DNA from 3 places in the Brachybacterium sp. AOP3-A1-3 genome. Region 3 is predicted to be linked to each of the others. Evidence: predicted binding sites of a transcription regulator. Region 3 holds the regulator's gene; each other region holds the start of a gene.
What was found. The regulator LexA, encoded in region 3, represses DNA repair genes until DNA is damaged. The targets are predictions, from matches to a motif close to TCGAACANNTGTTCGA.
Positions count from the first base shown of each region.

Region 1: a site for LexA is predicted at 4,335-4,350, ahead of ACT3T5_RS00965 (DUF222 domain-containing protein). Genes of this name have one in related genera too.
Region 2: a site for LexA is predicted at 4,941-4,956, ahead of ACT3T5_RS16170 (Rv2578c family radical SAM protein). Genes of this name have one in related genera too.

Region 1 covers NZ_JBQSXM010000001.1:205,168-215,349, reverse strand. Annotated here, with positions in the region: gene ACT3T5_RS00990 (aminoglycoside phosphotransferase family protein) at 1-658, shown strand, start outside; gene ACT3T5_RS00985 (arsenic metallochaperone ArsD family protein) at 733-1,338, shown strand; gene ACT3T5_RS00980 (TetR family transcriptional regulator) at 1,379-1,981, opposite strand; gene ACT3T5_RS00975 (NAD(P)-dependent alcohol dehydrogenase) at 2,076-3,287, shown strand; gene msrA (peptide-methionine (S)-S-oxide reductase MsrA) at 3,313-4,008, opposite strand; gene ACT3T5_RS00965 (DUF222 domain-containing protein) at 4,445-6,259, shown strand; gene ACT3T5_RS00960 (sulfatase family protein) at 6,511-8,064, shown strand; gene ACT3T5_RS00955 (hypothetical protein) at 8,150-8,698, opposite strand; gene ACT3T5_RS00950 (DUF58 domain-containing protein) at 8,698-10,041, opposite strand; gene ACT3T5_RS00945 (AAA family ATPase) at 10,071-10,182, opposite strand, start outside.
Region 2 covers NZ_JBQSXM010000017.1:17,071-27,252, reverse strand. Annotated here, with positions in the region: gene ACT3T5_RS16190 (alpha/beta hydrolase) at 1-368, shown strand, start outside; gene ACT3T5_RS16185 (S9 family peptidase) at 425-2,572, shown strand; gene ACT3T5_RS16180 (OsmC family protein) at 2,921-3,439, opposite strand; gene ACT3T5_RS16175 (hypothetical protein) at 3,475-4,692, opposite strand; gene ACT3T5_RS16170 (Rv2578c family radical SAM protein) at 4,966-6,027, shown strand; tRNA gene ACT3T5_RS16165 (tRNA-Ser) at 6,134-6,218, opposite strand; gene ACT3T5_RS16160 (DUF5694 domain-containing protein) at 6,302-7,144, opposite strand; gene ACT3T5_RS16155 (flavin reductase family protein) at 7,282-7,812, opposite strand; gene ACT3T5_RS16150 (cation:proton antiporter) at 8,294-9,604, opposite strand; gene ACT3T5_RS16145 (hypothetical protein) at 9,819-10,182, opposite strand, start outside.
Region 3 covers NZ_JBQSXM010000007.1:164,248-174,429, reverse strand. Annotated here, with positions in the region: gene ACT3T5_RS11700 (ATP-dependent DNA helicase) at 1-1,357, shown strand, start outside; gene lexA (transcriptional repressor LexA) at 1,501-2,196, opposite strand; gene ACT3T5_RS11690 (LysM peptidoglycan-binding domain-containing protein) at 2,475-2,762, shown strand; gene nrdR (transcriptional regulator NrdR) at 2,791-3,249, shown strand; gene ACT3T5_RS11680 (HelD family protein) at 3,441-5,687, opposite strand; gene ACT3T5_RS11675 (proteasome assembly chaperone family protein) at 5,841-6,818, shown strand; gene ACT3T5_RS11670 (cold-shock protein) at 7,130-7,333, shown strand; gene ACT3T5_RS11665 (spermidine synthase) at 7,440-8,294, opposite strand; gene ACT3T5_RS11660 (SAV_6107 family HEPN domain-containing protein) at 8,497-8,979, shown strand; gene dinB (DNA polymerase IV) at 9,036-10,182, shown strand, end outside.

The sequences.
Region 1 (10,182 bases), on a different contig from region 3:
CCGGCTGGTCGCCCATGACGAGGAGCGAGACGCGATGCTGCTCGAGAAGCTCGGCCCGATGCTCCCGCAGACCGTCCCCGATCCCCTCGCCCAGACCGATGTGCTCGGTGGCCTGCTGCTGCAGGCCTGGGAGGTCCCGCTCGACGTCGGGCGACCCTTCGCCCCATCGCAGAAGGCGCGCTCCCTGCTGGCGATCCTCGACGGCGCCCTCGCGGCCGGCGCTCCAGGATCCGTGCTCCACGCCGAGGTGCTCGGCCGAGCCCGGATGCTCGCACTCGATCTCATCGAGTCGCCGTCACAGCATCAGGTGGTCGTCCACGGCGACCCGCATCCCGCGAACGTGCTGCAACGCGGCGACACGCACGTGCTCATCGACCCCGACGGCTTCCTCTGCGAGCCCGAGTACGACCTCGGGGCCGCGCTGCGCGACCACCGGCATAACATCGACGATCTCGACCGCACCGACGGGCCAGGTGCCGGCCGTCGCTGGCACGCTGAGCTCGCCGAGCGCCTGGCGCGCCGCGTCGGACTGGATCCGGAGAGGGCCCTGGCCTGGGCGCATCTCGAACGCGCGACGACGGGTGTCCATCTCGGCCGGCTCGGCTATCTGGCAGAGGGTGAGGCCTGGCTCCGGACGGCGCGCCGCGTGCTGTGCTGATCCGCCCCGCCCCGCCCCTGTCGCGGCGTGAACCGGCCCTCCGCGGTGCCGCCCGGAGCGCTACCGTGGTCGGCATGAGCGATGCGGATGATCTCGGGCAGCTGGCGGCGCTGGACATCTTCCTGCCTTCGCCGCCGCCGGATGCGGAGACGCAGGAGGCGTTCCTCGACGAGGCCGCCGCCCTGGCGCTGGACGGCCACCCGATCACCGTCTACTTGCAGGACGAGGACGCCTGGGCCTTCGAGGAGTGCGAACCGGTGCGGGCGCTGCTGGACTCTGCCGGCGAGAGTGCTCTCCCCGTGACGCTGCTGGGGCTGGACATCGTGGTCAGCGCGATGTACCCGACGACGGAGCAGATGAGTCGCTTCGCCCGGGCGGGGACGCAGGCGCGCGAGCGGAGCTCGGCAGCGGCCTCCGCCTGCGGCCCCGGCGGTGCCCCGATGCCCCGCGAGGCCGGCGGGTTCGCCGCCCAGCTGATGGGTGCCGCGCCGGCCCCAGCTCGCCCTGCCGGAGGGCCGGACATCGGCGCTCGGCGCAATCTGATGGGCGGCGACATCGGGGACGGGCTGCCTAGCTCAGGCACAGGCACAGGCACAACCGGCGGAGGCGTAGGCGCGGGCACAGCCCCAACCGGCGGAGGCGCATCCGGCGCAGGCGTCGCCAGCACGTCGGCCGGCTGATTCCGCCGTGAACGGCGCGGGCCACGGAACCGCGGGGCCGTCAGCCGGTCATGACCGCTCTGCGGACGCAGTCGCGCAGGAGCTCGCGACGGGCGTCGTGGACCGTCGTCGGCTCGGCGGAGGTCGCGGCATAGACGGTGCTGACCGGCGACCAGGCCATGGACATGCTGATGACCATCGCCATGATGTCGAACGGGTCGCCGGCACATATCGTCCCCGCCGCCTGGCCGTCGGCGATGAAGGCCAGCTTGCGGTCGTCCAGCCGGTCGGCGTCCTCGACGAGATGACCTTCGGGCCGACGTTCGAGGCGGGTCCAGGTGGCCAGTCGGATGAGTGACGGCTGCTCCACGTACTCGTCGTAGAGGCGCACGGCCCAATCCGGGAGGTCCGAGGAGTCGATCGGGACCACTTCCACGATCCGCTCCAGGGAGTCCCGGAAAATCGCGTCGAACAGGCCGTCCTTGTTCCCGAAGTAGTCGTAGAGCTGCGCTTTGTTGGTGCGGGCGGCTGCGACGATGCGCTCCACGCGCGCACCGGCGATGCCGTGCTGCGCGAACTCCTCCGTGGCAGCGTCGACGATGCGCTGCCGGGTCGCGGCACCTCGTGCGGTCAGCACCTTGGTCGGTCGTGATCCGGTCTGCATGGTTCCACGATACGCAACAGAACAGTTTGTTTGACTTCGGCGTCCCGGGGTCGCACACTAAAACAGACCGAACAGTCTGTTGTTAGGAGAGGCGATGCGAAGTACTCAGGGATGGGTGGCCCACCGATCAGCCGCAGAGGGGTCTGCTCCGGACGGGTCTGCGGCGGATGGGTCTGCTGCGGAGCACGCAGCCGCAGGCGCCCGCGCGACGCTGCACCGGGAGGCGGTGGAGCGCCGCGATCTGCGGGCAGACGACGTCGCCGTGCGCGTCGACTACTGCGGCGTCTGCCATAGCGACCTCCACGCCCTGCGCGATCACGGGGGTAGGAGCGCGGGCGGGGATGAGGCTGCGGGCGCGAGTGCGGCGGCGGCTGCGGCTGCGGATGAGACCGCGGATGCGACGGATGGTGGCTCCTCGGTCCCCCTGGTCCCCGGCCACGAGTTCATCGGTGTCGTGACCGAGATCGGTCCGGAGGTCCAGCGCTTCGCGATCGGGGACGTCGTCGCGGTCGGCAACATCGTCGACGCATGCCTCGTCTGCGACATGTGCACCGCCGGGCAGGAGAACTTCTGCCGGGAGTTCCCCACGCTGACGTACGGGGGAGTGGATCGACGGGACGGGAGGCCCACCCTCGGGGCATATGCGCGCGAGTACGTCGTGCGCGAGGAGTTCGCCCACCGCGTGCCGGAGGGTCTGGATCCGAGCGCCGCAGCACCTCTGCTGTGTGCGGGGATCACCGTCTGGGAGCCGTTGACGGCGCTCGAGGTCGGGCCGGGAGTGCGTGTCGCCGTGGTGGGTCTGGGAGGGCTCGGGCATCTCGCGGTCAAGCTGGCCACGGCGCTCGGCGCCGAGACCACCGTCATCAGTCGTTCAGCGGGGAAGCTCGAGGATGCCCGGCAGCTCGGGGCTGCGGATCTCCTGGTCTCCGGCGACGGGCCGGCGATGGCCGCGGCGCGGGGACGATTCGACGTCATCGTCGACACCGTGGCCGTCTCCCACGAGCTCGCCCCGTATCTCGAGCTGCTCGCGCTCAACGGCACCCTGGCGCAGGTCGGCTACCTCGGCCCCGTCACCGTCGAGACCACGGATCTGCTGCTCGGACGCAAGAAGCTCACGTCGGCCGGAAGCGGAGGGATGGCGCAGACCGCGCAGCTGCTCGAATTCTGTGCAGAGCACGGCGTGGTCGCCGATGTCGAGGTGCTCCCGTCCTCACGGGTCGGTGAGGCCCTCGATCGGCTTGCCCGGGGCGACGTCCGCTTCCGGTTCGTCCTGGACATGTCGGACCTCGACGTCGACCCGAGCTGAGCGGGGTGTCCCGTCTGCCCGTCACTCAGCCGAGCGAGCAGGCCACGCCGTTGAAACCGTGGTTGCAATACCCGTTCGGAACCTTCTGCAGGTACTGCTGGTGCTCGGGCTCGGCGGTGTAGTACCGCCCGTCGCCGGCCTCCGCGAGGGGCTTCAGCTCGGTGGTGATGGCGCCGCGACCTGCCGCGTCGAGAGCTTCCTGGTAGCGGGCCGCGGAGTCTCGGACCGCCTCGCCCTGCGCTGCGGACGTCCAGTACACGGCGCTGCGGTACTCGGTGCCCACGTCGTTGCCCTGGCGGTTCGCGGTGGTGGGGTCGTGCTGCTCCCAGAACTGGGTGAGCAGTGCCCGCAGGGTTTCGTCGCCGCCGGAGTAGAGGACGCGCACCGCCTCGGTGTGTCCGGTCTTCGCGGAGAAGACCTCCTCGTAGGTGGGGTGCGGCGTGTAGCCGCCCGCGTAGCCGGAGGAGGTCGTGTGCACGCCGGGCGTCTGCCACGCGATGCGTTCGATGCCCCAGAAGCAGCCGCCGGCCAGGATGATCTCCTCGGTGTCGGCCGGCCACGGGCGCGGGTCGACCGGGGAATCGGGGCCGAGCATGTCGGTGCCCAGCACGAGGTGCTCGCGCGCGAGGGAGTAGGGGTACCGGTCCCGGCCGGGGAGCGCGTTCTCCGGCGTGACCATGTCCTTCTTGTGCCCGTACAGGAGATCCATCATCTGCCACATGAGCATCACGCTAGTCCTGCGCGCGGGCGAGCGGGAGAGGGGCGGGAGGCTTCTCACGAGGTGAGGCGATGAGGGAATAGACAAGGGGGTAGGCGAGGGGATAGACGAGGGGCAGGCGGGGCGACGCCGCAGGGTGCGAGCAACGAGGTGTCGTGGAGACGTTTCGGGGGATTCGAGAGGCAGATTCGAGATATCCACAGTGCGTTCACAGCTGTGGATCTGCGTGATTTCTTTCCTCCACAGTGGGTGGTTATCCACATAATTGTCCCCAATTCATGGGGGGTCTTGTCCGGGGGTGCCTCGTGGGTCATTCTGGAGTGGCAGCAACGGACAGGCGTTCGAGCACTGGGCTCGTTCAGAAGCACCGGGCTGGTTCAGAAGCACCGGACTGGTTCCGTGAAGACACGACGTGAGGGGGATGGCCATGGAGGCGATCGTGACTGCACTGCCCGGCCCGTCGCCTGCGTCCGCCTGGACCGCAGAGCTCACAGACCTCCTCGAGCGCGCCCCACGGGGCGCGGATCTCGCAGGCTCCTCGGACCATGACCTGATCGACCTCATCGCAACCCTGGAACGGGGGAAGGGTGCGCTCGGTGCCTGCCAGGCGCACGCGGAGGTCACGTTCCGGGAGTCCCAGATCGCAGTGCAGAGGCACCAGGGGGTCGCGAGGGGGCAGCTCGGCAAAGGGGTCGCGGACCAGGTGGCACTTGCCCGCAGGATCACCCCGAAACATGCCTCGGACCAGCTGGTCGTCCATCGGATCCTGGTCGAGACGCTGCCCCGCACCACGAAGCTCCTCGAGCAGGGTGAGATCAGCGAATGGGCGGCCGCCGAGGTGGCGAAGAACGTGCTCGTCCTCAGCGACGAGGATAGAGAGCTCATCGACCAGGAGCTCGAGGGAAGGCTCCCCGCCATGACGGCGTCGGCCTCGGGGCGCGCCACTCGCGCTCGGGCGCAGGAGCTCGATCCTGCCGCCGCGGTGAAGCGCGCGTCCCGTGCGGTCGCCTCGCGCAGGGTCTCGATACGTCCTGCGCCGGACGGCATGTCGATCCTCCATGCCATCCTGCCCACGAAGGATGGTGTCGCCTGTTTTGCAGCGCTGACCCGTGAATCGAAATCGGCGAAGAGCTCCGGAGATGCACGGGGGAAAGGGCAGATCATGGCGGATGCGCTCGTCGAGCGTGTCACGGGAGCGGCGAATGTCGACGCCATTCCAGTGGAGATCTCTCTGCTCATGACGGATACGACGCTGCTCGGGACAGAAAACAAATCCGCGTGGATCGAAGGAATCCCGATTCCAGGCGGTACGGCGCGCGATATCGCACTCGGAGTCGCGACCACGTCAGCAGCCAAGCTGCCTCAAGCGCCTGCGGTCCCTGGAGCCCCCGAGGATCCCGGAGCGCACGAAGTTCCCGGTGCGCCTGAAGTTTCCTTGACTCTCGAGGATCCCGGTGCGCCCGACCCTCCTGGGCCCCAGCGCACGTCGCCGACACCCTGCGCGGTCGCCCCGGAACGTGAGGGGAAAGTCGAGGCTGACCCGGATCATGCCGATTCTGACCGGGATCATTCGGAGATGCCTCAGCTCCCACCTTCCCCGGGACCGCACGGTGATGATCCCTCGAAACCCCCGGAGCGTCGCATGCTCCAGGAGGCGAAGCGCTGGATACGGCGTCTGTACACCGACCCGCACACGGGCGAGCTGACCGCGGCAGATCCGCGTCGGCGAGTGTTCCGGGGAGCCGTTCGTCGGTTCATCCTGCTGCGGGACCAGAAATGCCGGACGCCCTGGTGCGATGCGGCCATCCACGATGTCGACCACTCGATCAGATACTCCGAAGGCGGGACGACCACTGTCGATAATGGCATCGGCTACTGCCAGCGCTTCAACCTAATCCGGGAGCTCCCGGGCTGGGAGACGAGCATCGAAGCCGCTGACGAGGGAAAGCCGGCACGGCTCGTCATCGTCACCCCTTCCGGTCACCGATACACCTCGACCGCACCCGCACTGATCGAGCCAGAGCTCGCGGCGAACGGACTCGGGGCCGACGGACTCGGGGCGGACGGACTCGAGGCGGACAAGCTCGAAGCAGACAGGCTCGGAGCAGACGGGTCCGGATCAGACGGCGTCGGGCACGACATCATCGCCGCGTCTGCAGAGAACGCGGGCGACGAGAACGCGGACGACCAGGGCATGGACGACCGGGTCATAGACGACCAGGACACCGGCGATGCGGCCGCACGCGCGAGCTGAGATGCAGTCGCACGCACGCACGCACGCACGCACGCACGCACACACGCACACAGGAACGCAGGCACGCAGGCACGCACACACGCACACAGGAACGCAGGCACGCAGGCACGCAGGCATGAGCAGAGCTGTCGGCCCGACTCCTCACGCGCCCGGTCAGGACGCCGCTCTAGGGAAGGCCGGGCAGTTGTCCCACACCGCGCGTACTGACCGGCCGCGATGCGCTCGCCTGTCAGAATGGAGAGATGGAGCCGATGACGACACCGCAGAACCCGTTCGTACCCCACCGCCCTGCTGAGGGCAGTGACGCGGGATCCCCTGGCAGCACCCGCCCGAACATCGTCTTCATCCTCACCGATGACCACGCTGCGCACGCGATCAGCGCCTATTCGGGCCGGGTCAACAGCACTCCAAACCTGGACCGCATCGCGTCGCAGGGAGCCCGGCTCGATTCGCTGTACTGCACGAATTCGATCTGCACACCCAGCCGGGCGACGATCCTCTCGGGCACCTACTCGCACATCAACGGTGCCGCGACGATCTACTCCGGATTCGATTATCGGGTTCGCACCTTCCCCCAGGTGCTCCACGACTGCGGATATCGCACCTCTCTGTTCGGCAAGTGGCATCTGGGGCATGAGGAGCGCAACGACCCCCAGGGCTTCGACGAATGGCGGATCTACCGCGGTCAGGGCGAGTACAACGATCCGGTCATGTACGGCATCGACGGTGCCGGGGAGCGGGTGGATGCCGTCGTCCCCGGCTATGCCACCGACACCGTCACCGATCTGGCACTGGACTGGCTGGACCGCACCCAGGCCGAGGATCCGGATTCGCCGTTCTGCCTGCTCCTGCACCACAAGGCCCCGCACCGCAACTGGATCCCGCACCCCCGCCACGCGGACCTCTATCCCCTGGAGACGATCCCGGAGCCGGACACCCTCTTCGACGATCACGCGACCATGAGCCGCGCGGTCCGCGAGGTCCGCATGAGCGTCGCCGACGACCTCACCGAGAACGACCTCAAGCAGCCCCTGCCCCCGGAGCTCCAGGGCGAGGAGAACCGTGAGGCCCGCACCCGTCGCAACTACCAGATCTACATGCGCGACTACCTCCAGACCATCCAAGCCATCGACGACTCCACCGGGCGCGTGCTCGCCGAGCTCGAATCACGCGGCCTGGCGGAGAACACGATCGTCGTCTACACGTCGGACCAGGGTTTCTTCCTCGGCGATCACGGCTGGTTCGACAAGCGGCTGATGTTCGACCAGTCCCTGCAGATGCCGATGATGGTGCGCTGGCCCTCCACGATCCCGGCCGGAACGGTGATCGATGAGCTCACCACCAACGTCGACCTCGCGGCCACCCTGCTCGACGCCTGTGGGATCGCCCCCGGGGAGGCCCTCCCCGATCAGCAGGGACGCAGCCTGCTCCCGCTGCTGGACGGCTCGGCCGACGACCACCTGCGCGCCACCTGGCCCGATGCGATGTACTACCGCTACTGGGAGCACGAGGACCCCTCGCACAATGCCCCCGCGCACTACGGCATCCGCACCGCCACCCACAAGCTGATCCACTACTACGGGGACGGCATGGGGGCGCCCGGGTCCTCCGACGCGATCCGCGAGGCCGAGTGGGAGATGTATGACCTGGTCGCCGACCCCGCCGAGCTCACCAACATCGTCGATGACCCCGCCCATGCCGGGATCCGTGCCGAGCTCGAGAACAGGCTGACGGCGCTCCAGGAACAGGTGAGGGACAGGCCGTACGAGGGTCCGGACACCCCGCGCCCCGAGTGGGGCCGGTGAGTCGTGTGCCCTGCCGGTGACCCGTACGCCTTGCCGGTGACCCGTCGGCCCTGCCGGTGACTCTCGTACAGGGCTGATGCCGCGCTCACCTCGAGCGCGGCATCACCGTCACGAACAGGCCGATCGCTCCGAGGATGCCGATCACGAGCATCCATGCACCGAACTGGACCCCGGACAGGGCGACGACGAGAAGTCCCGCGACGATGCTGATCGCGAGCACGAGCAGCAGTCCTCGGCCACCCAGCATCCAGGCCGACCGTTCGAATTCCCCGTGCGCGGGGATCGTCGCGGCCAGGGCGAAGGCGACGTGCGACAGCAGCAGGGCGAGCCCCACGCCGGCTGCCCGCAGCAGCGACAGGTCACCCTGCCCCGCGAGCGCGAGGATGATCGCCGCGGGAGCGATCAGGCCGACGTCGCTGTCCGGGCGGAGAGCCTGCACCAGCAGGGAGCCTGCCACGGCGAGCGTGATGATGCCGGTGCCGATGTGCACGAACAACCCGCCCGGCAAGGTCCCGACCAGGGCGAAGGGCATCGTCGCGACGCCCACGAGACGGAGCAGCCATTGTGTGCCGCTGACCCTCCGCAGCCCCAGCAGGAACTCGGCGATCGGGTCGATGAGCAGTCCCAGTCGCATCAGGACCTCCGCATCCGCGGTGCGGTGCGCGCCGCGGACAACGACAGCAGCACAGGGGCGAGCGAGGAAGGACCCTCCCAGGCGGTCACCGGGACCCCGGCCTCCCGCAGCTCACGGATGGTGGTCTCGCGCAGCAGCCGCCTGATCGCCCAGGCCTCGGGCCAGAAACGGTCCGGGGAGACGCCGTCGGCCCGCAGAGGCTTCCCGTTCAGCACGGAGACGTCACCGATGCTCGGTGGCAGCGTGTCCACGACGATCACGTCGGCGCCGTGCGCCACGAGCTCGCCGATCTGCGTGATCACCTCCGTGCGGAGCAGCGGCGAGCAGACCACCGTGAGGGTGCCGGCTCGCACGGCCCGCAGGCGTCGGGCGGGGCGGAGCTGGTCGTCGTCCCGGCCTGCGCGGGCGAGGGCGTCGGTCAGCACGCGCAGCTGCCGCGGGCCGGTGCCGGCGGGGACGGGCCCGATCAGGTGCCCGATGTCGAAGACGGAGACCCGGTCGCCGGCGGTGAGATAGTGCCGTGCCACGGCGGAGGTCGCGCGGATGGTCATGTCCAGGCTGGTCGGATCCTCGCTGTCCGCCCAGGGCGCGGGGGCGACGTCAGCGATTGTGTCCGTGACGATGAGGACCTCGGTGTCCTGCTCGGTGAACGTGGCGTTGGTGTGGAGCTGACCGGTGCGCTGGGAGACGCGCCAGTTGATCCGGTGCAGCCGGTCTCCGGTGCGGAAGGCGCGCACCTCGGAGAGCGCGGTGCCGTCGCCGCGCCGTCGTGACAGGTGAACCCCGCTGACACCGATCGGCGTGGGCACTTCGACGGGGGCATCGAGCACGGTCGCGGAGGGCACGACCTGCACGTCGGGTGCCGTGAGCTCCAGCTGGTCGCGGAAAGCACCGAGCTGGTCGGTGACCAGCGCGTGCACGGGGCCGACCCGGATCCGTCCCCAGCGCTGGGCGCTGAGGCGCAGCTGCAGATGGCCGTCGCCGGCGGTGGAGCCATATTGCGGGGCGAAGTCCGTCTGGGGCCGCATCGGGAAGGTCGCCGCGGTGAGCACGCCCGGCGCGGTCGTCAGCGAGATGATCGCCGAGCCGCCCTCTTCCAGGGTGCGTCGACTCGCCTGGATCCGAGGGGGCACCGACTCCTGGTCGTCCGACGCCGTGAGCCGCAGAGCGAGCGCCACCAGGGCCCAGACGAGCAGCGGGAGGCCGGCCAGGATCAACGCGGGCTTCCCCACCAGCACGGCCAGAGCCGCGGCGGCACAGCCGACGACGGCCGCGCGCAGGAGGGCGGCCGTCGGGCGCCTTCGCGTCCCCGGGGAGATCTGCGCTCCTGGTGAGGCCTGCACCCTTGAAGACCGGCCCGGAGGCATCGAGGTCACGCCGAAGCGCCCGAGGTGACCAGCGGGGCGGCGTCGACCGCGGCCGGGACCGGGACCTGGTCCAGCACCGATTCGACCACACCGGCACCGGTCGCGTTCTGCAGCCAC
Region 2 (10,182 bases), on a different contig from region 3:
CGAACATGCTCGCCCTGCGCCACCCCGACCTCTTCGCCAGCGCGATCTCCCTGGCCGGCTACTACCAGCCGCTCTACGCGAGCGGGCAGCAGTGGAGACCGGACGACGACCCCCGCTATGACCTCCCCGCCCTCGCCGCCGAGGAGGCTCCGGCCGTGCGCCTGTGGTTCTTCTACGGCGCGGACGACCCGCTGCCCCATCCCTCGCTCGCCCAGATGCAGCAGGCGGTGCGAGCGCCCACCTCCCTCACCGTGGCCAGCACTCCCCGGGGCGGGCATACGGCCTCGCTGTGGGTCGAGGTGACCCCCGCGGCGCTGCGCTGGCTGGGGAGCAGCTCCCCGGGGTTCGCCCCCGCACCGACTCCCTGAGCGGGTCGGGGAGAACGGCTCCGCGCTGTCAGGCGCCGGTGGCAGGATGGTGAACCATGACATCCGAGAGCATCGAAGCCCTGTTGGACGCGACCCGGTTGGCCGGGCTGGAGACCACCGAGGGAGGCAGGATCCTCGCGAAGGTCTCCTCCCCGAACGCCAAGGGCACCGCCTACCGCAGCGCGCTCGTGGAGCTCGAGGGAGACCGTATCCTGCCGCTGACCCGCGGTGACGCCTCCATCGGGGCGGTCGCCGTCGCCGAGGACGGCACCACCTTCTTCACCGCCAAGCGGGTGGGAGAGGACGGCTCCGAGGCCGACGCGTCGGGGGATGCCCAGCTGTGGGCGCTGCCCGTGCGGGGCGAGGCGCGCGAGCTCGCCGCTCGTCCCGGCGGCTTCGGCGCGCTCCACCTGGCCGGCGGCCACCTTCTCGCCGAGCTCGAGGTCCACTCCCAGGCGGCCGACGAGATCGAGCACGCGCGTCTGAGCGCGGCACGGGAGACCGCGAAGGTGACCGCAGCCTTCCACGCCGCCTTCCCCACCCGGTACTGGGATCAGGATCTGGGGCCGACGCGCACCGTCCTCGCCCTCGCCGCTCTGCCCGAGGACCTCGACTGGGCCGAGGCCACGGAGCCCACCGGATCGGCGACCGCCGACTCCGCCACCGGATCTGCCACCCAGCCCGCCGACGGATCTGCCGCCGATCCCGCCGACGGATCTGCCACTGGATCCGCCACCGACCCCGCCACCGGATCCGCCGACGACGGGCCCCGCGCGCAGGTGCTGCACTTCCGCCACGTCGAGATGCCGCCGGGTCGGCTCGTCGGCTGGACCGTCGACCGCATCGGATCGAGAGCCCTGGTGGCGATGTCGGATTCCCGCGGCGACCTGGTCGCCGCCCCCGATCTCTACCTCCTCGACCTCATCGGCGCCCAGCCTCCGCGCCTCCTGCGCGAGGCCACGGCGGAGGTCGAGTACGGCCCCGGCGAGTTCAGCCCGGACGGCACCAGGGCGCTGATCGGACGCCAGCAGATCTGGACCCAGCACGCGAGCCTCTCGGCCTCGGTCGAGCTGCTGGACCTGAGCGACGGGACCACGACCACGGTGTGGCCCGAGCTGGACCACTGGGTCGATCCGGTGTGGCTGGACGACACGACGCTGATCGCGACCAGTGATGACCACGGCCGCGGCTCCGTGTGGATCGGCGGGGTCGACGACCCGACACCGCGACGCGTCGCCGGCGGCCCGGAGCAGGATCTGGCGTTCTCGTCGGCATCGGTCGCCGGGGGAGCAGTCATCGCGTCGGCCTCCGGGATCGACGTGGCGCCCTTCCCGGTGCGCATCGACCCGGCGACCGGGGTTGTCGAGGAGCTGCCGAACCCGGCCGCCTCCCTGGCCTCCGCCGGCACGCTCACCGAGATCATCGCGACCGCCGAGGACGGCACCGACCTGCGCGCCTGGCTGCGCGTCCCCGAGGGCGAGGGCCCGCACCCGCTGGTGGTCTTCGCCCACGGCGGCCCCTGGGGATCCTGGAACGCCTGGACCTACCGCTGGAACCCGAACCCCTTTGTGGCCGCCGGCTACGCCGTGCTGCTGCCGGACCCCGCGATCTCCACCGGCTACGGCCAGGCGATGATCGACCGCGGCCAGCACGAGCTGGGCGGCGCCCCGTTCACCGACATCATGGCGCTGACGGACGCGGCCGTGGAGCGGACGGACATCGACGCCGAGCGCACCGCCTTCGCCGGCGGCTCCTACGGCGGCTACATGGCCAACTGGGTGGCCGGGCACACCGGCGACCGCTTCCGCTGCATCGTCACGCACGCCTCGCTGTGGGACACCGAGTCGATGGGTCACACCACCGACAACGCGGGCTGGGAGCGGTCGATGCGGGACCAGAACCAGCAGTACAACCCCAAGGACTACGTGGGGGACATCGTCGCCCCGATGCTCGTGATCCACGGCGACCGCGACTACCGGGTGCCGATCGCCCAGGGCCACGCCCTCTGGTACGACCTGCACGAGTTCTCGGCGACCCCGCGCGACGCCGACGGACGCACCCGGCACCGCTACCTGTACTTCCCCGACGAGGGCCATTGGATCCAGGGCCGCGGGAACGCACAGGTCTGGTACGAGACCTTCCTCGGGTTCCTCGACGAGCACGTGCGCGGGGTGGCCTGGGAGCGACCGGCGACTCTCGGCTGAGGTGCGCCGAAGCGACCCGAAGCGACCCGAGGCGGCCCGGGTCGGCCCGGGGCGACCCGAGGCGACCCGAGGCGGCCCGAGGTGGCCCGGGTCGACCCGTCCCGTGGGCAGCTGGGCGGCGATGCCAGGACACGCACGGCGAATCCACTGAAATGTCCCGCGGGCGGGACGTATCGGTGGATTCGCTCGGCGAGTCGTGGGGCGGGTTGAGCGTCGGGTCGTGGGGCGGGCCTCTCGTGCGCTGGCCAGGGGGTCTTGCGGTGCATCACGTCGACCTCAGCTCGGAGCTAACATTCGACCGCCGTCGGGTCCTCGAGCGCGGTCAGGTCCTCGACTGCCGTCGGCCCCTCAGACGCGGTCGGGCTCCTGGAGCTCGACGATCGGCTCGCTCGAGCCGCTCAGCAGCTTCGAGACGGGGCAGCGGGCATGGGCGGCCTCTAGGAGCGGCTGCGCCTCGTCGGCCGCCATCTCGTCGATCGTGACGAGAGCGCGGGGCGCGAAACGGTAACCGCCCGACGGGTCGCGGTGCAGGCCCACCTCGACGCTCACATGGCTCTCGTGGGGCAGGCCCCGCTCCGCGAGGACCACGCGCAGGGTCTCACCGAGGCACGTGCTCCAGGCCATGGCGAGGAACTGCTCGGGGTTGAACCCGCGTGCCGGTGCCGTCGGCCCGCCCGTGGGGAGCAGGGCCTCGGGGGTCGGGGCGGCTCCTTCCGGAAGCTCGGCGGAGGGGACCTCTGTCGCGAGAGTGGCGGGACCCTCGTGCACGCGCACCTGTCCCGACGTGCCGTCGACGTTGTCCACGCGGGCCGTGTACAAGGCGCCGGATGAGGGGTCGCGCGGAGAGGATGTCGAGGGCTGCACCATGGCTCCAGGCTAGTGGGGAGTCGGATCGCGGGAGATCACGCCACCTGGTCCGACGGCGCGAGCCAGGTGTTGCACTGGGAGACGTCGCCGTCGGATTCCAGTCCGACCTTCAGCCAGCGCACGCGGGACGCCGGCTCGAGGCTGTGCGGCTCGTCCTCCGTGGGCCAGGTCGACTCATCGAGCAGCGTCTCGATCATCTCCGGGGTGGGCTGCGCGGCCGCGGGGACCTGCATGGTGGAGGCCGCCGCGAGGCAGCGCATCTGCAGGTTGTAGCGGCGCCAGGCCTCGTCAGCACGCTCCGGATCGTCCGCGAGCTTCTCGTCGAGCGCGTTGAAGTAGAACGCCAGCGAGCTGTTCCAGGTCACCGTGTTCATGTACAGGTACGACAGGTCCCACACATAGGCGCCCGGCACCGCGGCCGGATCGGTCTGCTCGGCTCCCGTGCCGTAGCCCGCGGGCCAATAGATTGTGAAGTCGAGGTTGCACACCCGCGGGAAGTCCTCCTCGAAGGTGTCCGGCTCGCAGGGGGAGCTGGGGATGTCCGGGTAGGTGTAGACCTGGACCGTCGGCCCGTCCCAGGGCAGCCCGCGGTCGGAGTTCGCGCTGGACCACAGGAAGTTCAGGCAGTCGTTGGCGGCGTCGAGGGCGGCCTGCAGCTCCTCCACGGTCTGCTCGACCGGGGTCTCGGGGATCTTGCAGCTGCTGACATCGGGCAGGGAGCCGGTGGTCAGCGGGTTGTTGGCCATGACCGCCCACACGTCGTCGGCATCGCCGTCCACGGTGTCGAGCGGGGAGATCCCCACGAACGTCGAGTCCGCCGGGTCGGTCGAGAAGTCGGTCTCCGCGGGCTGCGTCGAGGTCGATTCGGGGTCCGACGGGGCTGCTACGGAGGGGTTCGTCCCGCCGCTGCGCTGGAGGGTCAGGTAGAGGACTCCTCCGCCGATCACGAGCAGCAGCATGGCGATGCAGCCGAACGCCACCGCGATCAGTGCCCAACGGCGCCCGGGGGAGGGCTGTCGACCCGGGGCCTGCGGGGAGCCGCTGAACTGTCCGTTGTGCTGCGGAGCAGGGGACGAGGCGTTGTACGGGGAGGCGCCGGAGCGAGCGTTCGGGTGGGGCTGGTCCGCTCTCCACGCCTGATGGGTGGCGTCGGGGTCGGCGCCCTGTGCTCCCCAGCCCTGCGGCCGATCACGGTTGTCGCCCCCGTACCCCGGAGGGCCGTTATGCGGCGCGCCGTCCCCTGTGCCCGACATGCGCTCCCCCTTGCGTTCCCCGGCCGTTGCAGCTCGCACGATATCCGGGGAGGACGGAGCGAGCGGAGGAACAGGGGGTTCGGCGTCGCGGGTCGACCCGTGCCGACGGCCCTGAGGCATGTGGGCCGGGCACTGCGATGCCGCTGACGTGGGCTTTCGACGGTGTCGACGCCGGAGGTCCCGATGCGGTCACGAGGTGGCGAACGTCGGCCGCGAGGACGGAGCCTGCGCGCCTCCTTGACAAAAGATCGAACACGCGTTCGACTGTGCGGTATGCGATGGAGTGGACAGGCGATCGACGACGAGCAGCGCTCCCAGGCCCTCCTCGGGATGAAGGGACTGGTGCGCAGCGTGCGCACCCCCGAGTTCCAGGGCGTCACCTTCCACGAGGTGACGGCGAAATCTGCGCTGAACCGGGTACCCGCCTCGAGCTCGATGCCGTTCCAGTGGAGCGTCAATCCGTATCGCGGGTGCTCCCACGCCTGCGTCTACTGCTTCGCCCGCAGCACGCACACCTATCTCGACCTCGATGCGGGCGCCGACTTCGACCAGCAGGTCATCGTGAAGGTCAACGTCGCCGAGGTGCTGCGCGCCGAGCTCGCCAAGCGCTCCTGGAGCCGCGAACTCGTGGCACTGGGCACCAACACCGATCCGTATCAGCGTGCCGAAGGGCGCTACGGGCTCATGCCCGGGATCATCTCCGCCCTCGCCGACAGCGGCACGCCGATCTCGATCCTCACCAAGGGCACCCTGCTGCGGCGGGACCTCCCGCTCCTGACGACGGCCGCGGACAGGGTCCCGGTGGACCTCTCGATGTCGATCGCCGTCTTCGACGACGACCTGCAGAAGGCGATCGAGCCGGGCACCCCGACCACCGCCGCGCGGCTCGCGACCGTGCGCGCCGCGGCCGACGCCGGCTTCCGCGTCACCGTGTTCCTCATGCCGATCATGCCGTGGCTGACCGACTCCGACGCCCAGCTCGACGAAGCCCTCGCGCAGATCGCCGCGGCTGGTGCGGAGCGCGTCGTCTTCGGGGCGCTGCACCTGCGGCCGGGCGCGAAGGAGTGGTTCCTCCAGTGGATCGAGCGGGAGCATCCCGAGCTCGCCACCGGATATCAGCGCTTCTACGGCCGGGAGTCCTATGCACCGGCGAGCTATCGCAAGAACCTGTCCCAGCGGGTGCGGCCGCTGCTGCAGCGCCACGGCCTGGACATCCACGAGGACGAGGACCAGCCCGAGCAACGACGGGCCGCCGCTGGCAGAGCCGCCCGGGCCGGCAGGGTGCGGCCCGCCCCGGCCGCACTCGACCTGGTCCCGCAGCCGTCACTGTTCTGACGAGCACGGCTGTGCGGAGAGGCGCGGCTGTGCTGAGTGGTGCGACTGTTCGGAATCTAGCGGATGCAGAAATGCCCCCACCAGCAGGTGAGGGGCATTTCTTCGGCGGAGGATAGGGGATTTGAACCCCTGAGGGCGTTAACCCAACACGCGTTCCAGGCGTGCGCCATAGGCCGCTAGGCGAATCCTCCAGCGCTCGTAAGAGCAGGCATCAGCGTACCCGACACCCAGGGGTGGTGCGAACCGAGCGGGCGCAGGTCACACTCGCTCCTATTCAGGGCTCCAGCTCCTTGAGCTCGACCAGTCGCAGGTCGTACTGATCTGTGCCCAGGGCGGTACGCAGCGGCGCCTCGTGGGACGAGCCGACGACGAACAGCACCCGTCCGCTGGGGACGGCACCCGTCGCCGACCGCAGGCGCGCCGCGATCGCCAGGTTCCTCGCGCGCCAGTTCGCCAGCATCACCCGTCGCAGCCGCGGGGTGCCCTCTCCGCCCACGAGGCGCTCCGAGCTCTCCAGACGTTCGGTCGTGGCCCGCACGTCATCCGATGCGTAGAACCGCCATTGAGCCCAGAGATCCTCCACGAGATGCGGTGGAGCGACAGCCTCCGCGAGCAGACCGGAGATCTCCTCCTTGTAGCCCAGGAGCTCCGCCTCGAATCCCTCGGGCAGCGGGTCGATGTACTCGACACCGGCATGGTCGTCAACGTGCGCGACGTAAGAATGGCCGAGCTTTCGAGCAATGTGCGCGCCGATCGAGATGGTCTCCCGGCGTCGGCCCGCGAGATCGTCGAGGAACTCCCTGACCGGCTCATCGAGGTTCGCAACCTGGTACGGAAGCAGTAGAGCATTGATCGGCTCGCGGGCCCGGATCCAGGCGAGCACCTGGTCTGTCAGCGAGCTGTCGGGTGAACAAGCCTCTTGCTGCGCGACCCAGAGATCGCTCGGCGGCGAGCTCAGCAGAGCGGCACCGCATCGGGCGTCGATCGCCCCGCCGACCTGGAAGTCAGCGAACGTCCCGCCGCGCTGCTCGTACTCGACGACGAGGTTCCCCGGCAGGGCCTCGATCGCCACCAGGTTCGGTCGCCAGGCGGCCAAGCGCTCGCGTGCACGAGCCACTGCAGGCTCCGGTGTGCTCGCAGACAGGTGCGCGGTCGGGACGATCAGTAGTTCCGTGCTCAGCGGGGGAGAGGACATCGTCGACCTTTCTGTGCTGGAGGCATGGTCCAGGCTATCGAGCGGCGCCCTCCGCCAGCTCAGATCTCGTACTCGAGGAGCTGGTGGTACGTGCGGTTGCGATAGACCAGCGGCTCGTCGTTCGCGATCTCTGCGCGGTCCGCGGCGACGATCACGAGATGGCTGCCGCCGGCGGGGACGCGCTGCAGGATCCGGCCGCTGATCCACCCCGCGGTGCCGTCCAGCACGGGCTCCCCGGTGGGGAGATGGTGCCAGGCGACCTGTGCGAACCGGTCGATGCCGGAGGTCGCGAACACGGTGGAGACCTGACGTTGGTTCGCGGCCAGCAGGTTCACCGTCACCGTCTCGGCCTGGCTGAGCGCCGGCCACGAGGACGACGTGTCGTTGATGGAGAACGCGAGCACGGCGGGCTGCGCGGACACGGAGATCACGGACGTCGCCGTGAATCCGAGGGGTCGGGTCCCGTTGGTCAGCGTGACGACGGCGACACCGGCGGGATGGCGACGGAAGAGGTCGGCGAAGGTCTCCCGGTCCAGGGCGCCATCGGCTTTGGTGGGACTATCGGTGAAGGTCGTGGGGTCAGACGGCATGGACTGCCCTCCTCGAAGGGATTCGGTCTGGGACTCCTGGGTCCTATGGGGACTTTCGGGTGACGATAGCGAACATAGGGGCCGTGCTGTTCTGCCGCCAGAATTGTGACGGCGGAAGACCTGTTCGGCAGCGGGCGATCACGATCCTTGGGCCCCGGAACTCCGCCTCTGCCTCCGCCTCGATTATCGCGATGACGTCCGTGCGACACGGATTCCCGAGGTCGGTGGGCAGCACCCCGATCAGCCCGCTGCCGCCTGCCCGGCGGAGTTCCCTGCATTGCTGGGAGCCGGGCCGGTAGCTGAGCTCCTGGACGGCGGCCATGGCGCCGGTGCGCACCGGTACTTCCACCCCTCACCGGCGAATCTGAAGTGTTTCAGATGTCGAGCCGACGGTGAGGCGAGCGGTTCACCTCTACCGCTGAGTCGCCGACTCGTCCGGCGTCTCCGGCGCCTCTGGTGTCCCGGGCGTCTCCTGTGCTCCTTAGGTTCCCTGAGTTCCCTGAGTTCCCTGAGTTCCCTGAGTTCCCTGAGTTCCCTGAGTTCCCTGAGTTCCCTGAGTTCCCCGGGCTGCCTGATCTCCCGGCGTGCCCGGCGACGTCCCGCGTGCCATCAGCCGCGTGGCGAGGAACGGGAACACCAGCACGGTGACAGCTCCGCCGGTGACCATGATCGAGGCCATGGTGGTGGTGATCAGCCCGGAGGACGCGGCGACCTGGGTGACGGCGACGATGATCGGCAGGCCCGTCGCCGCGTACAGGCTCAGAGCGCCCCGCTCACGCGGCGTCCCCAGGCCTGAATGGGTGGTCGTGAAGGTCTCGCGCAGGAACACCGGGAGCCCGCGGACCAGCGCGATCACGGCGACGAAGCCGAGCAGCAGCGGCCACTGCGCGAGGACCGCAGCGAGGTCGATGCTCATCCCGCTGGTGACGAAGAAGACCGGGATGAGCAGGCTGAACCCGACGATCTCGATCTTGTGCATGACCTCGTCGGCATGGGTCGGCGAGGCGGACCGGAGAGCGGCGTTCAGCAGCAGCCCGGCTGCGAACGCCCCGAGGGCGACGTCGAGCTCGAGGACGGCGGTGAGCAGCATCAAGGAGATCAGCACCCAGACGGTCACCCGCAGCGTCGTCTGCATCGTCGAGTTCGACTCCGCGGCGAAGGCTCTCCCGAGCAGTGGGATGCGGCGGAAGAACCGCCCGGGGATCGCCACCGTCAGCACGGCGAGGACGGCGAAGAGCAGCAGGATCAGCGCCGCCTGCCAGGTGCCGCGGGTGGAGAGCAGCAAGGACATCGCCACGATCGGCAGCAGCTCCCCGAAGGCGCCATGGACCATGGTGGACCGTCCCAGCGGCGAGTTCATCACGCCCGAGTCCTTGAGGATCGGCAGCAGGGTTCCCAGCGCTGTCGAGGTCGACGCGATGCCGAAGACGACCGCGGTGTGCCAGTCGCCCTGGAGAATCAGGAAGCCCGCCCCGATTCCCAGCAGTGCGCAGAGAGCCCAGGTCAGAGCGGCGTGACGGCCCTGCTTGCCGCGCATGTCCGAGGTGTTGACCTCGAAGCCCGCGAGCAGGAAGAGGAAGCCGATGCCGAGCTCGCGGAGGAACTCGACGGATTCAGTCTGCTCGGCGAGCCCCAGCGCGTAAGGGCCGATGAGCACCCCCAAGCCGAGCAGCCAGACCACGTCCGGGATGGTGCGCCGGGTGACCAGCGCGAGGAGCGGCGCGAGGACCGCCGCCAGCGCGATCCACCACATGGACAGCAGATTGTCGACCAGCATGTGCGCCTCGGCCATGGGCGGTGTCCTTCGTCCGACGTCGAGTGGATTTCCATGACCATTGTCGGTCAGAAAACGAGGGGGCGACACCGGGGACGCCGAGCCCTCGCCCGCCTCGCTGCCGAGTTCGCTCCGCTGCCGAGTTCGCGCTGCTGCCCCCGAGCTCCCTTGCCCCGGACCGCTTCGCTGCTCTATCCACCCATTGGTCCCTGAGGACCTGTTGCGGTGCTTCTTATAGGTCCTCAGCGGCCAATGGTGGAGGTGGCAGCGAAGGCGTGCCCGCCAGCGGGCCGTGACCAGGCCGGGAGCGCGGTCGGGGGCCGGGTCGTGGTCGGGGCCGGCTGAGAGCGCGCCCGGTCGCTCCCTTCCAGTTGCTCACCGGCGGGGCCGGAGCGCCGGCGGCGAGGACGCTGCGGCGCAGGGCGCTGAGGAATCGGGAGGGGCGGCGGATGTCGGCCGCTGTCAGCCGTCGGAGCGTCCACCCGGCGGATTCCAAGGAGTCACGCCGAGCATGCTCCTCGCGCCATGCCTGTTTGCTGCGGTGGATGTCGCCGTCGTACTCGACGCCGATCAGCAGCGATGCGTAGGCGTTGTCG
Region 3 (10,182 bases):
GGTGGACATCGTGGTCACCAACCACGCCCTGCTGGCCATCGACGCCTTCGACAGCCACGGCATCATCCCCGAGCACGACGTGGTCGTCTTCGACGAGGCGCATGACCTCTCCGGGCGCGTCACCAGCGCTGTCACCGATGTCCTGAACCCGGGCATGCTGCGGGGCACCGTGCGCGACCTGCGCGGCCTCGGCGTCGCCGGGACGGCACTCGACGATGCCTCCGAGGAGCTGCGGGAGTCCCTCGAGCTCGCCCCGGACGGTCGGGTGATCGGTCCGCTGCCCGACCGTCTCGCCGACGCGATCCAGCAGCTGCGGATCGAGGCCCGCACGGCCCACTCCGATGCCAAGGACGCCGGCGACGATGCGACGACGGGGACGGCCGGAACCCGCAAGACGGTCCGGGCGAATCTGCAGGAGATCATCGACGTCTGCGAACGCCTGGCGTCCCCGGCCGACGACGACGTGGTCTCCGTCTCCCACTCTCAGGCCACGGGGCGCTCGAGCATCCAGGTGGCGCCGTTGAGCGTGGCCGGCGCGATGCGCGGTGCGATCCTCGAGCACCGCACCGCCGTGCTGACCTCCGCGACCCTCGCGCTGGGGAACCGCTTCGAACCGGCCGCCGGCGAGGTGGGGCTGGCCCGGGTGGACCGGATCGGCACCGAGGAGATCCCGGTCGCCGCGGACTCCGGCGCGTGGGCAGGGGTGGACGTCGGCAGCCCCTTCGAATACCGCAGCCAGGGCATCCTCTACACCGCACGGCATCTCCCGCCGCCCGGACGGGAGGGCCCGTCGACGGCGATGCTCGATCACCTCACCGAGCTGGTGGAGGCATCGGGCGGGGGAGCGCTGTGCCTGTTCTCCTCGCGTCGAGGCGCCGAGCTGGCCGCTGAGCACGTGCGTGCGCGCCTGGATCTCACGATCGAGGTCCAGGGCGAGGACTCGATGGCGAACCTGGTGCGCAACTTCCGCCAGGACGAGGACGCCTCGCTGTTCGGGACCCTCACCCTCTGGCAGGGGGTGGACGTCTCCGGGCGGTCGCTGCGTCTGGTCACCATCGACCGGATCCCCTTCCCGCGGCCCGACGACCCCCTGACCGCGGCACGACAGGAGCGGATCAGCCGCAACGGGGGCAACGGCTTCATGTCGATCTCCGCGCAGCACGCGGCGCTGCTGCTGGCCCAGGGGTCAGGCCGGCTGATCCGCTCCCATGAGGATCGAGGGATGGTCGCCGTGCTCGATCCGCGGCTGGCCACCGCGCGCTACGCAGGATTCCTCCGTGACTCCATGCCGCCGCTGTGGCCCACCACGGATCCCGAGGTGGCTCTCGGCGCCCTGCGCCGCCTCGCGGACGACTGAGCAGACCACCGAGCCTGCCGAGCCTGCCGACTCCGCCGAGCCTGCCGACTCCGCCGAGCTTGCCGAGTCCGCTGAGCCTGCCGCTCGGGACCCCGGGCGGCAGACGCCAGCGGCGTCGTGCATCGCATGCGGGGCGGCGGCCCTCAGATCGAGCGGAGGACCGCCACGACCTTGCCGAGGATCTCGGCGTGGTCACCCAGGATCGGGGCGAAGGACGGGTTGTGCGGCATGAGCCACACATGGTCATCGCGCTGCACGAAGGTCTTCACGGTCGCCTCGCCGTCGATCATCGCGGCGACGATCTCCCCCTTCTGCGCCTCCTTCTGACTGCGTACCACCACCCAGTCGCCGTCGCAGATCGCGGCGTCGATCATCGAGTCGCCGACCACCTGGAGCAGGAAGAGGTCGCCGTCGCCGACCAGCCGTGAGGGCAGGGTGAAGATGTCCTCGACCTGCTGCTCGGCGGTGATGGGGACGCCGGCCGCGATCCTGCCCACGAGGGGCACGGAGACCGAGTTCGGGGTGATCTCGGGCGCGGACGGGGCCTCGGGGGTGCCGTCGGCACCGGGCATGACGACCTCCATCGCGCGGGGGCGCTTGGGGTCGCGACGCAGGAAGCCCTTGCGTTCGAGGGCCTGGAGCTGATGGGAGACGGACGACGACGAGGTCAGGCCCACCGCATCCCCGATCTCGCGCATGGTGGGCGGGTAGCCGTGCGCGGCGATCTCGGCGTTGATGGTCTCCAGCACGAGCCGCTGCCGACGCGTGAGCCCTGCCGTCACAGGGTCCTCCACGGCGTCGTCGCGAACCCTGATCTGTTTGGGGGTGCTCGGCGTCATGGTGCGGGCCTCCTGGCTTCGTCTGTCGGACCCCTGCGGTTCCGTTGTCGTGTCACCCAGCCTAGGGCGGCGCGCACGGGATTCCAAACAGGTGTTCGAGGTTCCTCTTGCGTGTCGCGCCGAAGTGGGGCTACAGTCGCACAGACATTCGATCGAACAGGAGTTCGGACATGCGTACGGATATGGCTACGGTTCTTCCCCTCCCGCAGCACCGCCACGAGCGGAATGAGCGTCCTGCTCGATCGGACGTTCGACTCGAGGCGACCCGGCGCGGCCGGATGCTCTTGATCGCCACGGCCTTCCTGCTCGGGCTCGCCGTCGCCGCGGCGGCGCTGCTGGTGTTCGGCATCCCGGCTGCTCTCGCGGGCGATGGGGAGAGCGATGCGGTGACCGTGACGGTCCAGGACGGCGACACCCTCTGGGGATACGCCGAGGACTACGCTCCCGAGGGCATGAGCGCCCAGGAGTTCGTCGTCGAGGCGCGAGCCCTGAACCAGCTTCCGACAGGACGGGTCTCTGCGGGCCAGGAGCTCGAGCTGCCAGTGCTCGAGGGTGCATCGCGCTGATGTGAGCGCGGGCCGGTATCCTGGCCCGATGCACTGTCCGTTCTGCCGCCACCCCGACTCGCGAGTCGTGGATTCGCGTACCTCCGACGACGGCGCGACGATTCGTCGCCGTCGCCAGTGCCCCAACTGCTCCCGTCGCTTCTCGACCTCGGAGACGGCATCGCTGTCGGTGCACAAGCGCTCCGGGGTCAGCGAGCCCTTCAGCAGGGCGAAGGTGATCTCCGGGGTGCGCAAGGCGTGCCAGGGGAGGCCGGTCACCGATGATCAGCTCGCGATGCTGGCCCAGCGCGTCGAGGAGGACATCCGCTCCAGCGGCCTGGCCGAGATCGATGCACATCAGGTCGGCCTGTCGATCCTGCAGCCGCTCCAGGAGCTGGATCTGGTGGCCTATCTGCGCTTCGCCAGCGTCTACCAGGCCTTCGATTCCCTCGATGACTTCGACGCGGCCATCGTCCGCCTGCGGGCCGAGGCGTCGGCAGCGGGCTGATCCGGTGGAATCATGGACGGATTCCGACATATCTGCCGGATCCTCTGTCGGTTCCGGGACCAGATTCGGTGGATTCTGTGGAGATGGTCCGGGTCCTGCCTCGTCTGTGCATAAGATATCCCTCGTGCGCTCTTGCAGCGCACACCTGATCGGCGGTCGCGGAGGGGAAGCCGCGGCCGCCGATCGCCGTCTCAGGCAGGCGTGATACCTGCCGGGAGCGCCCGCGAGTGGACCACACCGAGATGGTGGGTCGTGCGGGTCATCGCGACGTAGAGGTCGCCGGCACCATGGGCTTCGATCAGCTCCATCGGTTCGACGATGACCACGCCGTCGAACTCCAGCCCCTTGGCCTCCTGTGCGGTCATCACCGCGATCTCATCGTCGACGCCCGAGGATCCTTCGCCCACTCGCGGCAGTCCGCGGCGTGTGCTCAGCTCGGTGAAGACGTCGGACACCCGTTCCGCCGCCGCGATGACCGCGAGGCGCCCGATGCCCTCTGTGTGCACGGCCTGGACCGCATCGGCGGCGGTCCGCGCCAGATCCGCCTGGTCGCTGCGCTGGATCACGGGATCGCGGTCCCCGTCGCGCACCGAGCTGACGTCGGTGACGGGCAGGTTCTGGGCATGCGCCATCGCCATCGCGCGATCCATGATGCGGCTCGGCGTGCGGTAGTTGACGGTCAGGTGCTCGACCTGCAGCCGATCCTGGATGTACGGACTGAGGGCTTCGTCCCACGACGTCGTCCCTCCTGCGGAGGAGGTCTGCGCGACGTCTCCCACCACCGTGAAGGACTTGGTGGGTGCCCGCCGCATCAGGGCGCGCCAGCTCATGGGTGAGTGCTCCTGGGCCTCGTCGACGACGACATGGCCGTAGGTCCAGCTGCGTTCGGCCGATGCCCGCTCGGCGAGTGTGCGGCCATCACGGACCCGGTTGACCTGATCGGCCAGGTCCTCGGCACGCACGATCCCGGAGCTGTCGATGTTCTCGATGACCTTGCGGGCGTAGTCGACGTCCGCCTCGCGCTGCGTGGCGGCGTCGCGGGCGCGTGCTTCGGCAGGTGCGGAGTCCTCGCCGAGGAGCTCGGCGACCTCGTCGAGCAGCGGGATGTCCTGGACGGTCCAGGGCGCGTCCTTGGGCCGTGCCAGGATCTCGATGCGGTCGGCGAGCGAGGGCGGGGCGGCCGCGCGCAGGCGGTCCGGCCGGGAGAGCAGGATCCGCAGGAATCCCTGCGGGGTGTAGGGGAGCCAGGCCAGGTTGAGCTGCCTCTTGACCTCGGAGTCGTTGCGGAGGTCCGACAGCAGATCGGGCCTGTCCTCGGGGACCACGGTGTGGCCGCCGGCGGCCAGCGCCTTCTCGTACGACTCGGCGAGGCGGTCCATCGCCACACGGACGAAGACGGCGCGAGCCGTGTTGTGCGGCTTGTGGGATGCGCGGGCTTCACGGCGGGCAGCGCGCAGCGCACTCCGGGTCAGGGTGATCGGTGTGCCGTCGATGCGCAGTCGGATATCGGAGTCCGGCACGATCTGGCGCTGCCGGATCGCCCGGTCGAGGAGCTCGGCCATGGCGATGTCGCCCTTGAGGGCGGCGATCTGATCCTCGTCGTGGAGGAACGTCTCGATGCCCGGGTACAGCTCGCCGGGAGTGAGCATCACGACGCCGGACTCCCCGAGGCTCGGCAGCACCCGTTCGATATAGCGCAGGAACCCGGGGGTCGGCGCCATGATCAGCACGCCGGTGTGCTCGAGCCGACGACGATGGGTGTACAGCAGATAGGCGGCACGGTGCAGGGCGACCGCTGTCTTCCCGGTGCCGGGCCCGCCCTGGACCACGAGCACGCCGCGGTTCTCGGAGCGGATGATGCGGTCCTGCTCGGACTGGATCGTGGCGACGATGTCGCCCATCCGTCCGGTGCGGTGACCGGAGACGGCGGCGAGCAGAGCGCCCTCGCCCTGGAGCACGACATCGTGGTCGGGATCCTCGAGCACGGACTGGTCCAGGACGTCGTCCTCCAGGCCGTTGATGGTGCGTCCGCGGCTGATCAGGTGTCGCCGCAGGCGCACGTCCTGCCGGTCGGTGCTGGTGGCCTGGTAGAAAGCGGCCGCAGCGGGGGCGCGCCAATCGACGAGGAGCTGCTCACGCTCGGCGGTGAACAGTCCGATGCGGCCGATGTAGTGGCGTGCCGCATCGTCCATGTCGAGACGTCCGAACACCACGGCACGGGCGACGGATCGCAGCAGCGCCAGCCGATCCTCGTACAGCGCCATGAACGAGTCCCGCTCGGACCGGTTCTGATGCGTCGAGGCGTGCTGGGAGGCCTGCATCTGTTCGAGATTGTGCTCGACCTGCCCGATCAGCACGTCCAGTCGTGCGTAGAGACGATCGGCATAGGCCTGTTCGTGCGCGATCTCCCGATCGATCTGTCCCTCAGCATCGTCCACGGATCTGCCCCCTCTGACGGTGAATCCTTCCGCCGCACCTCACGGGACGGACCCAGGGTCGGCGGAGCACAGTGGTCCATTATGGTGGACAGGCCTGGATGTGCGTGCCATCCGGCACGTGACATCCAACCGGCCGCGAGGGAGGAGACGCTGATGCGCGACCCGCGTGACCTGTACCGTTTCGAGTCTGCGGATGTGCTGGCGGAGGTGCCGCGGACCGGTCTGACCCTGGTCCATGCCCTGCCGGGTCTGGTGGATGCCGGCAACGCCTGCCGGATCGCCTCCACCTACCTGCGCGACGAGCTCCGCCATCTCCGGCTGGTCTCGTTCGACATGGACGAGCTGCTGGATTACCGAGGGTCTCGCCCTCAAGCCGTGTTCGACGGGACCTCCTACACGAGCGTCGACATCCCGGAGCTCACGCTGTCCCTCATGTACGACGAGGCGGATCGCCCCTTCCTCTTCCTCGACGGGCCGGAGCCGGACCTCCAATGGCGTCGTCTCGCCGAGGCGCTGACTGACCTGGTCGAATTCTTCGACGTCGAACGTGTCGTGGGCATGCAGGCGGTGCCCATGGCGGTGCCCCACACCCGGCCGATCGGCCTCTTCGCGCATGCCAACGACCCGTCCCTCCTGGGACGGCCCTCGACCCGCCCGACCCCGGCGCCCGGCACGATGCTCGGGGCCGATGAGGACGACTCCCCGGAGATCCTCATCCCGGCGGCCTTCGGTGCGCTGCTCGAGCTCCAGCTCGGCCGTGCCGATCATGCGGCCATGGGGTACGCCGCCCAGATCCCGCACTACCTCACCCGCACCGACTTCCCGGCCGGAGCGCTCGCACTGCTACGACGGGTGAGCGATGCCGCGGGCCTCGATCTGCCCCTCGTGCATCTCGGCGACCTGACGGATGCCGCGACGGTCGCCCTGCAGGGGACCCTCGAGCAGAACTCCGAGGTGCGCCAGATCGTCACCGCGCTCGAGGAGCAGTACGACTCGATGAGCGAGGGTGCTGATCAGTCCCCGCTCTCGACCACGATGGATCTGCCGACGGCTGATGAGCTCGGGGAGCACTTCGAGCGCTTCCTGGCGGACCATGACGGAGAGAGCCCGGACGAGCCCCGTTCCGCGTGAGGCCTCGGCCGGCACCCGTAGTCCGGTGCACGGCCGCATATCCCGGTGCAGGACCGTGTTTCCGGTCCTGGAGCCGGAAGTCGTTACCTCTTCGTGACCGTTCGGTCGACTTCGCAGTGTGAACGGGGACACTGCCGTGGCAGAATGGCGGCGTTACGGAGATGCAGGTTCCGCAGGACAGTCCGTCGAAGGTGCTTCGGCACAGCAGTACGGCTTGCACCTGACGTCCTCCGCTTCGGCGGCGGGCGGTTTCCCGTGGCACCGCGATCGCGTACCGCGATCGTTGATGGACGACACAGAAGGTGACAGGTATGGCACAGGGCTCGGTCAAGTGGTTCAACGCCGAAAAGGGCTTCGGATTCATCGAGATCGACGGAGGCGGCGCTGACGTCTTCGTGCATCACAGCAAGATCGACATGGACGGCTACCGCGCGCTCGACGAGGGTCAGCGTGTGGAGTTCGAGGTCAGCCAGGGGGACAAGGGCCCGCAGGCCGAGCAGGTTCGCCCGGTCTGATCAACGGCAACCCCGTTAATCTCACGGACCGGCCAGGAGCACATGCTCCTGGCCGGTCCGTCGTTGTCGGGACATCTCTTCGTCGTCGGGTCTGCGGGAGTCGTCGTCAGGCCTGGCCCAGCACCCGGCCGGCCCGTGCGAGTGCCTGGACCTGCGAGGGCTGTGCCAGCCGCACCGACACCGCATCCGAGCGCAGATCACGGTCGATCCCCTCGGGCAGCGGACGGTTCGAGGCCAGGAGCACACAGTTCCCGCGGCGTTTGCCGGAGAGGTGCGCCGGTTCGGCGATGAGGCCGACGTGGGGGAAGACGGCGCTGAGGGTCGCGACCTCATCCGCCATGAGCCCGGTTCCCGGTGGAGCGGCGCAGTTGGCCAGATAGAGCCCACTGTCGCGCAGCACGCGGGCGGCGTGCTGCGCCGCGTGGACGGTGATGAGGGGTTCCGGCGTCGTCGCGCCGGAGAAGACGTCACGCACCAGCACGTCGAACCGGTCCTCCCTCCACGCCGCCATCGCACTGAGGGCATCGTCGATCCGGAGTCGGAGCTGAGGCGAGCGGGGCAGGTCGAACCAGTCCCGGACCTGGTTCGCGAGGAGTTCGTCGAGCTCGACGACGATCTGCTTGGACCGTGGATGCCGCGCGGCGATCGCCCGGGGCAGGGAGCAGCCGCCTCCGCCGAGGTGGGCGAGCTGCGGGGCGGAGCTGCTGCCGAGTTCCGACGGGCCGTTCCTGCCCGAGCCGAGGTGCTGGTCGATCGCGATGAGCATCCACCGCATGTACTCGAACACCAGGTGCTCGGGATCGGGATGAAGATGCGAGGACGGCACCCCGTTGACGTCGAGCAGCACGGAGCCGTCGTTCTCGACGGTGAGCCGGGCCGTCCCGGTGGAGATGGGGATGGCGGTGTCGAGCGGGCCGAGGTGCTCGAAAGGGGCGTGGCGCACACGCTCGCGACGGGACATCGTCCCACTGTAGGAGACCGGCAGCCGTACCCCGGGTGCACGCGCCGAGGTGGGGCGGACCTCGTTCCTCCCCACTGCCCGTTCATCCACCGCAGCTGCCTCGGCGCCCCGTCTGTCGGACCCCCTGCATACGGTTCGAGGACGAAGCGGATGGCGAGGAACCCGAGCATCCGCACCGCCACGGTATGGAGAGGAGGCAGAGATGGCTACGACCGCATCGAGGACCCGGGGGAGCGCTCCGGTCCTCTCCGCCGATGCCCGCGCCGTCAGGCTGCGCCTCGCGCACCTCGATCAGGACCAGGCCGATCTGGAGCGCGCCCGGGATCTTCTCCAGCAGGGGGAGGCCGCGGTCGCCACTGACCCCCGTGAGGCCTTCGAGCTCGTCCACCGTGCGGCGCTGCGCGGTGCCGGGATCATCGTCGCGCGCGCCAATCGTGACCGCCGCCGCCGGCTCCCGCTGAACGTGTGGACGGCGATGGAACGCATCGGCGGCGAGGACGCGGAGCGGGCGACCGATCTCGCCCCACTGGTGGCGGAGCGGTCCCGCCTGGATCGAGATCCTTCGGCTGTCCCGGATCCTGTTCTGCTGCAGGCGCATGTCGAGCAGACCGCACGGCATCTGCGGAGCGTCTCGGAGCGGCTGGTCTCGGATCTGCCGTCGCACGTCACGGCATTGGCGGGGTGACGACGCCCCGCTCGCTCACGGGCGCCGAGTACAGTGCCGTCACGAAGGAGGTGTCGATGGCAGCGCAGGACGGTGTCGGACCGACCGTGGAGATCCCGGGAATCCTCCATCTGGATATGGACGCCTTCTTCGCGTCCGTCGAGATCCGTGACAATCCCGAGCTCAGGGGCCTCCCCGTCGTCGTCGGCGGAGCGGGGGCGCGCGGAGTGGTCGCGGCGGCCAGCTACCCGGCCCGGACCCGCGGGATCCGCTCGGCGATGCCGATGGCGAGTGCGCGCCGGCTCGCCCCGGATCTTGTGATCGTCCCGCCGCGCATCTCCCGTTACCAGGAAGCCTCTGCGCTGGTGATGGAGCTGCTGAGTTCCGTCGTCGCCGATATCGAGCAGATCAGCATCGATGAGGCTTTCCTCGACGTGCGCGGAGCGCGCCGTCTCTTCGGCGGACCGGACCAGATCGCCACCCTGCTGCGCACCCGTATCCGAGACGAGCTCGGCCTGCCCAGCTCCGTCGGCGGCTCGGTCTCGCGCGCGGTCGCGAAGATCGCCTCGGCACGGGCGAAGCCCGACGGCCAGCTGATCATCCCGGCGGAGCGGACGGCGGAGTTCCTCGCCCCGCTGCCGGTCTCGGCGGTCTCGGGGATCGGCCCGAAGGCGGTCGCCTCCCTGGAACGGATCGGCGTACGGACCATCGGCCAGATACAGGAGATCCCGCCACCCACCCTGGCGCGGGCGCTCGGCACCCGCGCACCCGAGATCATCCGGTTGGCTGCGGGCAGCGACCGCACCGGGCTGGGCCATCGGGTCCGGGACAAATCATTGGGCACCGAGCGCACCTGGGACGAAGACCTCACCGACGCGGACGAGGTCAGGCGTCGCATCACCTCGATGGCGGATGACGTCGCCCGCCAGCTCCGTCGCAGCGATGCCGTGGCCCGCACGGTCGTCCTCAAGCTGCGCAGTCCCGACGGGACGACGATCACGCGTTCCTCGACCCTCGACCAGCCGACGTCCAGCGGGGAGCGTCTGCGCGAGCAGGTCGTCGCCCTGTGGGACAAGGAGCGGCACCGGCTCCGGCGGATCCGTCTGGCCGGTGTGAGAGTCACGCATCTGGAGCCGGAATCGGGCTCCGCGATCCAGCAGGAGCTGACCAGCCGGTCCGCTCTCTGGAAGGAGCTGGAGACGGCGATGGACCGGGCCACGGACC